Regions from separate parts of the Nonomuraea bangladeshensis genome, predicted to be linked through region 1. Evidence: riboswitches for the same ligand, from Rfam matches in the RefSeq annotation. Region 1 holds a riboswitch; the other holds the start of a gene.
The links. Region 1 has a riboswitch for S-adenosylmethionine ahead of ABD292_RS32360 (GNAT family N-acetyltransferase). Riboswitches for the same ligand answer to the same signal wherever they lie in the genome.

Region 1 (5,474 bases):
CCATCCCGCCGCCCCGGTGCGTCCCCGAGAGCCAGGGCAACGGGACGTACGAGTGGGAGTACCAGTACACCTCGACCATCAGCAAGGGAGGCCACGGCACCCGGACCCACCACTTCTACGTCTACTACGTGCCGGTCACGTGGTTCAGCACCGGCACGAAGGTGAGCTGCAGCCTGTCCTTCTGAATGTCGGTACCTCTCGCTACGCTCCCCGCATGTTCGGCTTGGACACGGAGGAGTCGCTGCTCCTCATCCTGTTACTGATGATCGTCGGGACGGGGATCAGTAGGTGGGCGGCGCGGCGCAAGGTGGCGCAGATCTACATCGGCCTGGACCACATCACCCCTGTCGGCGTGCAGGTGCGCGCCCACGACCTCATTGAGGCGGGCAGGTTCCGCGACGCCGTGAAGCTGGTCCGCAAGGAGTCCCAGGTGTCCCGCCGCACGGCCGTGGAGGTCGCGAACGTGCTGCGGGACGGCGGGGTCCTGCCGGGGTTCCCGGTCTTCGACCAGGGTGACCTCTCCGCTCAGGTTCGTGCGCTGATCGCGGCCGGGAGCCGGAAGGAGGCCGTCTTTCTCGTACGAACCACCGAGGACATGAGCCAGGCGGAGGCCGAGGCGTTCATCGACTCCCTCCGATGACTCCCGGGCCCGGGCGTGGTCTTCCTCATGAGACGACCGAACTCATGAGGAGGAGCGATCCCGTGGACCTGCACAGCGTGGTGTGCGTACGTGACCGGACAATCTCCCTGAAGTGGTACGAAGCCTTCTTCGGCCGGCCGGCGGACGAGATCATCGGCGAGGAACACCTGTGGCAGACCGGCGAGAACGCCTGGCTCGTCATCGACGACCGGCCCGTCCGGGCCGCCCGCGTCGGAGGCGCCATGATCACGTTCGGCGTGACCGACCTCGATGACATCCTGGCCCGCCTGGCCGCGCACGGCATCGAGCACGAACCGGTGGAGACCTACCCCAACGGGGTGCGCCACGTCGAGATCCTCGACCCCGACGGCAACAGCATGTCGCTCGCACAGCTCCCCTAGAAACCGAGCGGGCGACCCGTCGTCGCGTCGACGTGATCGGGGATCTCGGCGTGGCGGTCGCCGACCGACGACGTCCCGGTGGGCTCGAACATGAGGATCGCCGCCCCGGCGGGCGCGGACGGCCGGTGCTCCGTGCCGCGCGGGACGGTGAACACCGAGCCCGTGGGCAGCCGGACCGTACGCTCCCCGCCGGGCTCGCGCAGCGCGATGTCCAGCTCCCCGTCGAGCACCAGGAAGAACTCGTCGGTGTCGTTGTGGACGTGCCAGACGTGCTCGCCCTCGACCTTCGCGACGCGTACGTCGTAGTCGTTGACCCGCGTGACGATCCGAGGGCTCCACAGGGCGTCGAAGGAGGCCAGGGCCTGGCTGAGTGCGATGGGTTCGAGGTTCACGAGTGCATCCTGACCCACCGGACCCGCCCGGCGTGAGTGCTAGGAATAGCACATGCCGCAAGAATCCTCGCACACCGCCTCGGACGCGCACCGGGTCGTCGTGATCGTGGACGAGAACTCCAACCCCTTCGAGCTGGGCTGCGCGACCGAGGTCTTCGGCCTCCGTCGGCCCGAGCTCGGCCGCGACCTGTACGACTTCCGCCTGTGCTCCCCCGAGCCGCGCACCCTGATGCGGGACGGGTTCTTCACCCTCACGGGCGTCGCCGGCCTGGAGGCGGCCGACGCGGCGGACACCCTGATCGTCCCGAACCGTCCCGATGTCGAGGTGCCCAGAAGAACCGCCGTGCTCGACGCCGTCCGCCGGGCGCACGCGCGTGGCGCCCGCCTGGTCGGCTTCTGCAGCGGCGCCTTCACCCTGGCCGAGGCCGGGGTGCTCGACGGGCGCCGGGCCACCGCGCACTGGCAGTGGGCGGACTCCTTCCGCGCCCGCTTCCCTTCCGTCCGCCTTGAGACGGACGTGCTGTTCGTGGACGACGGCGACATCCTCACCGCCGCGGGCAGCGCGGCCGCGCTCGACCTCGGCCTGCACATCGTCCGCCGCGACCACGGCGCGGAGGTCGCCAACTCGGTGAGCCGGCGGCTGGTCTTCGCCGCCCACCGCGACGGCGGGCAGCGGCAGTTCGTGGAGCGGCCGGTGCCCGAGGTGCCTGACGAGTCCCTGGCGCCCGTACTCGCCTGGGCCCAGGAGCACCTGGACGCCCCGCTCACGGTGTCCGACCTCGCGGCCCGCGCCTCGGTCAGCGCGGCCACCCTGCACCGCCGCTTCCAGGCGCAACTGGGCACCACCCCGCTGGCCTGGCTGACCGGGGAACGCCTCGCCCTGGCCTGCCGGCTGATCGAACGCGGCGAGTCCCGCTTCGAGACGGTCGCCCGGCACACCGGCCTGGGCACGGCCGCGAACCTTCGCGCGCTGATGCGCCGCAGGATCGGCCTCACCCCCCTGCAGTACCGCCACCGCTTCGGCCCGGGCCAGGCGCCGACGCCGAGGCCAGCCGGGTCATGAGCGTCCGCCGGACGGCCGGCCAGTCGGACGAGACCACCGCGAACATCGCCGAGTCCCGCAGCATCCCCTCCTCGCCGGGCGCCCACGACATCGACCAGTTGCGAAGGACCCCCTCGAAGCCGATGCCGAGCTGCTCCAGCGCACGTCGGCACCGGTGGTTGCGGGCGTCGGTCTTCAGATCGACCCGCGCGACGCCGATGCTCTCGAACGCGTACGCCAGCAGCAGCAGCTTCGCCTCGGCGTTGATCCCGGTGCCCTGCGCCGACGCCGCGAGCCAGGTGAAGCCGATCTCGATCGCCCGTAGGGAGTCCGGCCGGTCCGGCCACGGCCGCGGGTCCCAGAACGCGGTGCACCCCACGGCTTTCCCGTCACCTACGCGGATCTGGGCGAACGGCGTCAGCCCGTCCCTGGCCAACTGCGCCGCGACATACCCCCGCATCCCGGACCCTCGGGGAACCAGCGTGAACCCGTAGGACGCCCTGTCCTCCTCGGCGGCCTCCGCCAGGTCGGCCGCGTGTTCCATAGTCAACGGCTCCAGCCGTACCAGGGAACCGGCGAGCACGGGAACGTCGAGCTGAACGCTCATCAGACCTTCCTCATCGTTCCTGGCGTTGGCACCTTGCCCGAGCTGGGCAGGTTGCCGGACCGTCACAGGGCCAGGCCCCTCAGATCCTCTGGATGATCGTCGAAGACCGATCCTTCCCAACGACCGCCGGCAGCGTCAAGCCTGGAGGAGGGTGGCCGCGAGGATCCCGGCCAGCCATTCCTCGTACTCGGCCTCGCTCCACCCGCAGACCTCGGTCAGCTTCTCGAAGTTCTCCGTCGAGGTGAGGACGTAGATCTGCTCGGCCGCCCTGGCAGGAGTGAGGCCCGGCCGCAGGGCCCCGAGCGCGTGCAGATGGTGGGCCGGCCCGTGGCTGCCCTTCAGCCGCTCACGTTCGATGTCGGCCAGGACCTCCTGGAGCCCCGCGTCGGACGGGGAAGCGGCGGCGGCCGCGCGCAGGACGCGGTGCACGGGCTGGATGCGCCGGAGGATCCCGGTGGCCATGGCGGCGTACCGGGCCAGCTTGCGTGCGGGGTCGGGTTCGTCGATGATCGCCTGGACCTCGGGGCGGTCGCTCTGCGGCAGGGGCCGGGCGTCGCCGGCCAGCGTGATGTCGTAGACGAGCTTGGCCAGGGCGGGCTTGCCGCCGGGGGAGGACGTGTACAGCGTCTGGAGCGCCACCCCCGCCTCGCGGGCGACCTCGGCCATGGTCGTGTCCGCGTAGCCCTTCCTGATCATGAGTTCCCGCGCCGCGCCCGCGATCCTCTGCCGCGTGGCCTCGGCCTGCTCCTGTCGCAGAGCGCTGGAGTAGGGACGGCGCTTCTTCCGCTCAGTCATCGCCAGCCATACTCCCAGAACCATATTGACTAGAAGCCCTTCCAATGAAAGCGTCTGTCTATACCCAACTCCCGGAGATGCGATGTCCTTGGTGCTGACCGCGGCCAGGATGGTCGCGCTGCTGCTGATCGGCCTGTACGCGGGCGGCGTCGTCTTCGTCCTCCTCGCCCCGTCCGTGGCCCGCCTGCCGGGACCTGCCTACGTCCGGTACTGGCAGGCGCTCAACGTCGACTACGGCCGCGCCATGCCGCCGCTGCTGCTGGCCGGCATCGCGGCGCTGATCGTCGCGGCCGCCCTGTCGTGGCCCCGCGGATGGTTCGCCTTCGGCCTCACCGCCGCCGCCCTGATCCTGGTGATCCTCACCGTGGCCCTCACCCTGGCGGGCCTGGAGCCGCTCAACCGGCTGGCGGACGCCTGGGACCCCGACCTCCTGCCCGCCGACTGGGAGGAGAGCCGCCGTCGGTGGCTGAACCTGCACCTCGTACGGACCGCGTTCGCGCTCGCGGCGTTCGCCTCCCTGATCACCGTCCAGACCTTCGACCGCCCCTGAAGAGCGGCCTTCAGCGCGGGAACTCGTCCGTCCACCCGGTGGTGACGGAGATGTACGAGTTGCTGATCGCCGCACCTCCTTCGGCGGTCAGCAGGATGGTGGCGCGCGTCACCCGGGCGGCCTCAGGATCGACGACCATCTTGACCTCCACCTTCCCGGAGAGCGGGATCACCAGCTCCTGTCCGTCCTCGACAGGCCCCACGTTCCTGACCCCGGGGGTGGTGGCGAGGGCCTCGAATGCCGCCGAACGGACCCGCGCGGGCGTCGGCAGCTCCGTGATCAGCTCGATCAGCGGGGAGACGAGCTCGCCTTGCCGGTCGGCAGGGAACATGGCGCTGTCCTGGCGGGGCAGCCCGGCGATGTGCTCCTTCAGCTTCTCCGGATCCGCCGGCAGCCCTTCGAGCTCCTCGAACCCGATCTCGGCGCCCATGAGTCTGAACGGCGCCGGGTCCTCGACGACCGAGCCGGGCGTGGCGGACGGCTCGTTCCTGGACCAGTGGCGGCCGTCGCGGGTGGTCCAGCTCTCCTGCACATGGGGCCCGTCCGGGCCCTGGAACGTACGCTTGATGTGCCAGTAGGTCCCCGTCCCCTGGGAGACGTGCTCGGCGCTGGCCGCCGCCATGAGCAGGACGTCCCTGCCCGAGACCGGCGCGGCGGCGGGCTGGAACACGCCGGCGACGATCACTGCGGCGGTCACCGCGGCGGCCACCGCCATGCCCAGCACCGGCAGGCGCCGGCGGGCGCGGCTGCGCCTCATCCTGTCCCGGAGACGTTCCCGGCTGCGGGCGACCGCCTCGGCGGACGGCTCGGGCTTGGCGAGAAGGGTCGCGACGGCGTCCAGGTCATCCACGGGCGTTCTCCTTGTCGATGATAGCGACGATCTTGCTGCGGGCCCGGCTGAGCCGGGAGCCCACGGTGCCGACGGCGATGCCGAGCGCCTGAGCCACTTCGTCATAACTGAGCTGGCCCAGGGCCACGAGCAGCAGCACGTCGCGCTCGCCGCCGGACAGGGCGGCCAGCGCCCTGGCCAGATACGGCTGCATGCGC
Region 2 (5,474 bases), 210 kb from region 1:
CGTCGAGAACGCCTTCGGGCGGGAGCGCGCCGAGCGCTGGGGGCCGCGCACCCTCGACGTCGATCTCATAGTCGTGGGCGAGACCGTCTGCGACGACCCCGACCTGACGCTGCCGCACCCGAGGGCGCACGAGCGGGCGTTCGTGCTGGTGCCCTGGCTGGAGGCCGACCCGGCGGCCGTCGTGCCCGGCCACGGCCGGGTGGTCGACCTGCTGGCCGGGCTCGACCGGCAGGGCGTGCGGCCGCGGCCCGACCTGACCTTGCAGAGGCCCGATTGAGGCCCACGCACCCCGGCCACCTGGTCGGCATCCTCGTCGTTCTCGCACTGCTCACCTGGGCGCTGCTGCACCGGTTCTACGGCGACATCGCGTGGCTCCTGCCGTGGACCGCGATCCCGACCCTGCTGCTGCTGGCGCTCGGCGAGGGCTACAGCGGCTGGATCACCAAGGCCAGGATCGCCCGCAAGCCGGGCACCAAGCCGGTGGAGCCGCTGGCCGTGGCCCGGCTGGCGGCGCTGGCCAAGGCGTCGGCGTACGCGGGGGCGGCCTTCGGCGGCGGGTTCGCCGGCTTCGCGCTGCACACGGTGGGCATCCTCGACCGCGAGACGCCGCGCTCGGAGTTCTTCATCGCCACGGGGTCGTTCGCGGCGTGCGTGGTGCTGGTGGTCGCGGCGCTCTACCTGGAGCACGCCTGCCGGGTGCCGAAGGACCCGGAGGATCAGAAGCCCCGGTAGCGCCAGTCGCCGTCCTGCTCGTCCGGCAGGCCGGCGCCGGGCGCGCGCCGGGCGTCGGCCCGTCCCGGGTTTGAGCGCTATTTGTCGATGTCCCCCACGACGAAGAACATCGAGCCGAGGATGGCGACCATGTCGGCCACCAGGTGTCCTGGCAGCATCTCGCGCAGCACCTGGACGTTGTTGTACGAGGCCGAGCGCAGCTTGAGCCGCCACGGCGTCTTGTCGCCTTTGGAGACCAGGTAGTAGCCGTTGATGCCGAGCGGGTTCTCGGTCCACGCGTACGTGTGCCCCTCCGGCACCTTCAGCACCTTCGGCAGCCGCTGGTTGATTGGCCCGGGCGGCAGCGAGCGCAGCCGTTCGACGCACATGTCGGCCAGGTCGAGCGAGACCTTGACCTGCTCGAACAGGACCTCGAAGCGGGCCTGGCAGTCGCCGGCGTCGCGGGTGACGACCTTGACGGGCAGCTCGGGGTAGGCGAGGTAGGGGTCGTCGCGGCGCAGGTCGAGGTCGACGCCGGAGGCACGGGCGATGGGGCCGCTGACGCCGTACTGCATGACCTGCTCGCGGGTCAGCACGCCGACGCCCTTGGTGCGGGCGACGAAGATGTCGTTGTGCAGGATGAGGTCCTCGATGACCGGCACCCGGCGGCGGGTCTCGGCGACGGCCTCCGACACCCGGTCCAGCCAGCCCAGCGGCAGGTCCTCCTTGAGGCCGCCGACCCGGTTGAACATGTAGTGCATGCGTCCGCCGGAGATCTCCTCCATGACGGCCTGGATGCGCTCGCGCTCGTTGAAGGAGTAGAAGATCGGCGTCATCGCGCCCAGCTCCAGCGGGTAGGAGCCGAGGAACATGAGGTGGCTCAGCACCCGGTTGAGCTCGGCCAGCAGGGTGCGCGCCCACACGGCCCGCACCGGCGGCTCCATGCCGAGGAGGCGTTCGGCGGCGAGCACCACGCCCAGCTCGTTGGCGAACCCGGCCAGCCAGTCGTGCCGGTTGGCCAGCATGATGATCTGGCGGTAGTCGCGGACCTCGAACAGCTTCTCCGCGCCCCGGTGCATGTAGCCGATGATCGGCTCGGCGGTGGCGATGCGCTCGCCGTCGAGCGTGAGCCGGAGGCGGAGGACGCCGTGCGTCGAGGGGTGCTGGGGGCCGATGTTGAGGATCATGTCCTCGGTGGCCAGCTCCTTCGCGCCCGCGCCCATCCCGACCACACGTTCCGTCATACGGCCATGCTCCCACCGTCCATGGAGGTGAGCCAGCGCGGGGCACGGTCGTTGGTCAAGGATCGGTACGGATTCGCCGCACCTGCGGGGACTTGGGGTGGTCGTGGGGAGAAGACGGGAGACGGGGGGAGAAGCACCATGAAGAGAGTTGTGTTCGATGTGGCGGCCCTGATCGCCCGGGTGGTCACCGGTGTGATCTTCGTGGCGCACGGCTTGCAGAAGTGGCAGGGCGGTCTCGGCGCGACGACGCAGATGTTCGGCGGGATGGGGATCCCGCTGCCCGGCGCGGCCGCCGGCTTCGCCACCGTGGTCGAGACCGTCGGCGGCGTCTTCCTCATTCTCGGGCTGCTGGTGCGGCCGGTGGCGTTGCTGCTGCTGATCGACATGATCGGCGCGATCGTCTTCGTGCACGGGAACAGGGGCGTCCTGGTGGGCGAGGGCGGATGGGAGCTGGCGGGCGCGCTCGGCGCGCTGTGCCTGCTGTTCCTGGCGCTCGGCGGCGGCCGGATCGGGCTGGACGGGCTGTTCGGCGCGATCTTCCGGCGCCGCGCGCGGCAGCGGGTCGCCGAGGACGAGCTGATCGAGCACCGGCGCGGCCCGGCCATGGGTCCGGGCCCGTCCAACGTCAACGTCAGACCCGGCGGCGCGGAGGGCGCCTACCAGCCGGGCGCCGGGGGGCCGATGACGCCCGCGGAGCCGGGGATGCCCGCCGAGCGGCCGGAGCCCCCCCGGCAGCCGGCCGCGCCGCGCACCCACGCGGGCGGCCTCGACGACGCGGACATGCGCGACATCGACGCCCTGGTCTCCGAGGACCAGCCGGAGCACCGCAAGCCGCCGAACCGCTGACCGGGCGCCCGGGTCGCCCGCGGTCAGCGGGAGACGATGGCGCGCAGAGCCTCGATGAGCCGGTCCACGTGCTCCTGCGTGGTCCCGATGCCGATGGAGGCCCGTACGGCCGAGGCCGTGCCGTCCTCGCACCCGCCGTCGGCCGTGCCCAGCAGGTGCCGGACGAACGGGTGCGCGCAGAACTTGCCGTCGCGCACCCCGATGCCGTACTCGCCGGACAGCGCCTCGGCCACCTCCCGCGCCGTGTGCCCGTCCACGGTGAACGACACGATGCCCACGCGCGGGTGGTCGTCACCCCACAGGGCCAGCTCGCGTACGCCCTCGATGGTGGCGAGCCCGGCCCGCAGCCGCGCGAGCAGCCGCTCCTCCTCGCGCACCAGCGCGGTCCAGCCGGTGGCGCTGAGCGCGTCGCAGGCCGCGGCGAGCGCGATCGCGCCGAGCACGTTGGGGGTGCCCGCCTCGTGGCGCGGCTCGGGGTCCTCGTGCCACTCGGCCTCCTCGCCCACCGCGCGCACCGCGCCGCCGCCCTTCAGGTACGGCTCCCCGCCCGCCAGCCAGTCCCCGCGTCCCACCAGCGCCCCCGCGCCGAACGGCGCGTACAGCTTGTGCCCGGAGAAGGCCACGTAGTCGAGGTCCAGGGCGGTCAGGTTGAGCCGCCGGTGCGGCACGAGCTGCGCGGCGTCCACCAGGATGCGCGCCCCGTGGCGGTGCGCGATGTGCGCCAGCGCGGCGATCGGCCACAGCTCGCCGGTGACGTTGGAGGCGGCGGTGACGACGAGCAGCTTGGGCCCGTCGATGGCGGCCAGCGCCTCGTCGGCGGCCCGTACGGCCTCGCCGGGGAAGGCGGGCGGGGCCAGCCGGACGGCCTCGCCCCAGGGCAGGAGCGAGGCGTGGTGCTCGGTGTCGAAGACCACGACGGTGGTGCCGGCGGGCAGGCAGCGGGACAGCAGGTTGGTGGCGTCGGTGGTGTTGCGGGTGAAGATCACGGCGTCGGAGGGGCGGGCGCCGACGAACGCCCGTACGGTGTGGCGGGCCTGCTCGTACCTGGCGGTGGTGAGCTGGGAGGCGTAGCCGGCGCCGCGGTGGACGCTGGAGTAGGCCGGGAGCGCGGCGGCGACGGCGGCGCTGACCGGCTCGAGACAGGGCGCGCTGGCGGCGTAGTCGAGGTTGGCGTACCGGACGAGGCGGCCGCCCTTGACCGGCACCTCCAGGTCGGCCCCGACCACGGCGGGGATGGGCCGGGCGCTCTCCGGCGCGGCGGCGGCGGGGGCCTCGGCGGGGGCGGCGGCGTCGTTGAAGATCGTCAGCGTGGGCACAGCACTGCTCCTCGGGTCATCGGACCCCAGGAAACGGCCTCGGAGCCCGCGCTTGCCCGCCACACCTCGTGACGGACCAGGTCTTCACCCGGGGCACCCCGCCGCGGACGCGAGGGTTGCCGGCCAGCTAGCCGGGGCTTGTCGCTGGCACTCATGACCTACGCCCGCACTATAACCGACACCCCGCGGCCGGACGCAAGCCCGTGAACTTATGCGGCGGGTAATGCGTTGTGCCCGAAAAGTTCTCGGCCCGCGTGTCACGGAGGTATGCAGATGTTGGACTGGGTCGCCGATCCCCAAATCTGGATCGGCTTCTTCACCCTCGTCACCCTGGAGATCGTCCTGGGGATCGACAACATCATCTTCATCTCCATCCTGGCCGGGAAGCTGCCGCCCGAGCAGCGCGACAGGGCCCGGGTGCTCGGTCTGGCCGCGGCCCTGGTCAGCCGGCTGCTCCTGCTGCTCGGCCTGTCGTGGGTGGTGCAGCTCACCGAGCCGCTGTTCACGGTGCTCGGGCACGAGATCTCGGGGCGCGACCTCATCCTGCTGCTGGGAGGGCTCTTCCTGCTCGGCAAGAGCGTCACCGAGATCGGTCACACCATGGACGGCCCGGCGGGCAAGGACGGCAAGAACGCCGCCGCCGTCTCGTTCACGTCGGTGATCGTGCAGATCATGGTCCTGGACGTGGTCTTCTCGCTGGACTCGGTCATCACCGCGGTCGGCATGGTGGACGAGCTCGGCGTGATGATCGCGGCGGTCGTGGTGGCGGTGCTGGTGATGTTGTTCGCCTCGGGGCCGATCAGCCGTTTCGTGGACCAGCACCCGAGCGTCAAGATGCTGGCGCTGGCGTTCCTGGTGCTGATCGGCGTGGTGCTCGTGGCCGAGGGGCTGGACCAGCACATCCCGAAGGGCTACATCTACTTCGCGATGGCGTTCTCGGTGGTCGTGGAGCTGCTGAACATCCGGGTGCGCAGCAAGAACGCCAGGCAGCGGCAGGTGGAGGCTGCCGAGCAGGAGGGGGAGCCTCCTAAGATGCAATAGTGCGCTTTGACCCCTGGAATCCGGATTTCGTAGCCCACCCGTACCCGGTCTACGACGAGCTGCGGCGCGAGCGGCCCGTCTGCTACTACGAGCCCACGAACCAGTGGCTCGTCTCCCGCCACGCGGACGTCAACGCCCTGCTCAGGGACCGCCGCCTGGGCCGGTCGTACCTGCACGTGGCCACGCACGAGGAGTTCGGCAGGCAGCAGGAGCCGGAGTTCCAGGAGCCGTTCTGGCGGGTGATCAGGGCGGGCATGCTGGACGTCGAGCCGCCGGTGCACACGAGGCTGCGCCGGCTGGTGTCGAAGGCGTTCAC

Region 2: another riboswitch for S-adenosylmethionine. It lies ahead of ABD292_RS31215 (aminotransferase class V-fold PLP-dependent enzyme); the one in region 1 lies ahead of ABD292_RS32360 (GNAT family N-acetyltransferase).

Annotation. Positions count from the first base shown of each region.
Region 1 covers NZ_BAAAMV010000009.1:619,559-625,032, reverse strand. Annotated here, with positions in the region: gene ABD292_RS32385 (hypothetical protein) at 1-185, shown strand, start outside; gene ABD292_RS32380 (hypothetical protein) at 215-640, shown strand; gene ABD292_RS32375 (VOC family protein) at 703-1,041, shown strand; gene ABD292_RS32370 (cupin domain-containing protein) at 1,038-1,433, opposite strand; gene ABD292_RS32365 (GlxA family transcriptional regulator) at 1,486-2,496, shown strand; gene ABD292_RS32360 (GNAT family N-acetyltransferase) at 2,426-3,082, opposite strand; SAM riboswitch class I at 3,076-3,181, opposite strand; gene ABD292_RS32355 (TetR/AcrR family transcriptional regulator) at 3,218-3,877, opposite strand; gene ABD292_RS32350 (anthrone oxygenase family protein) at 3,960-4,427, shown strand; gene ABD292_RS32345 (CU044_5270 family protein) at 4,438-5,277, opposite strand; gene ABD292_RS32340 (RNA polymerase sigma factor) at 5,270-5,474, opposite strand, start outside.
Region 2 covers NZ_BAAAMV010000009.1:408,411-413,884, reverse strand. Annotated here, with positions in the region: gene folK (2-amino-4-hydroxy-6-hydroxymethyldihydropteridine diphosphokinase) at 1-277, shown strand, start outside; gene ABD292_RS31230 (DUF3180 domain-containing protein) at 274-732, shown strand; gene ABD292_RS31225 (NADH-quinone oxidoreductase subunit D) at 810-1,955, opposite strand; gene ABD292_RS31220 (DoxX family protein) at 2,094-2,801, shown strand; gene ABD292_RS31215 (aminotransferase class V-fold PLP-dependent enzyme) at 2,825-4,117, opposite strand; SAM riboswitch class IV at 4,161-4,276, opposite strand; gene ABD292_RS31210 (TerC family protein) at 4,391-5,158, shown strand; gene ABD292_RS31205 (cytochrome P450) at 5,158-5,474, shown strand, end outside.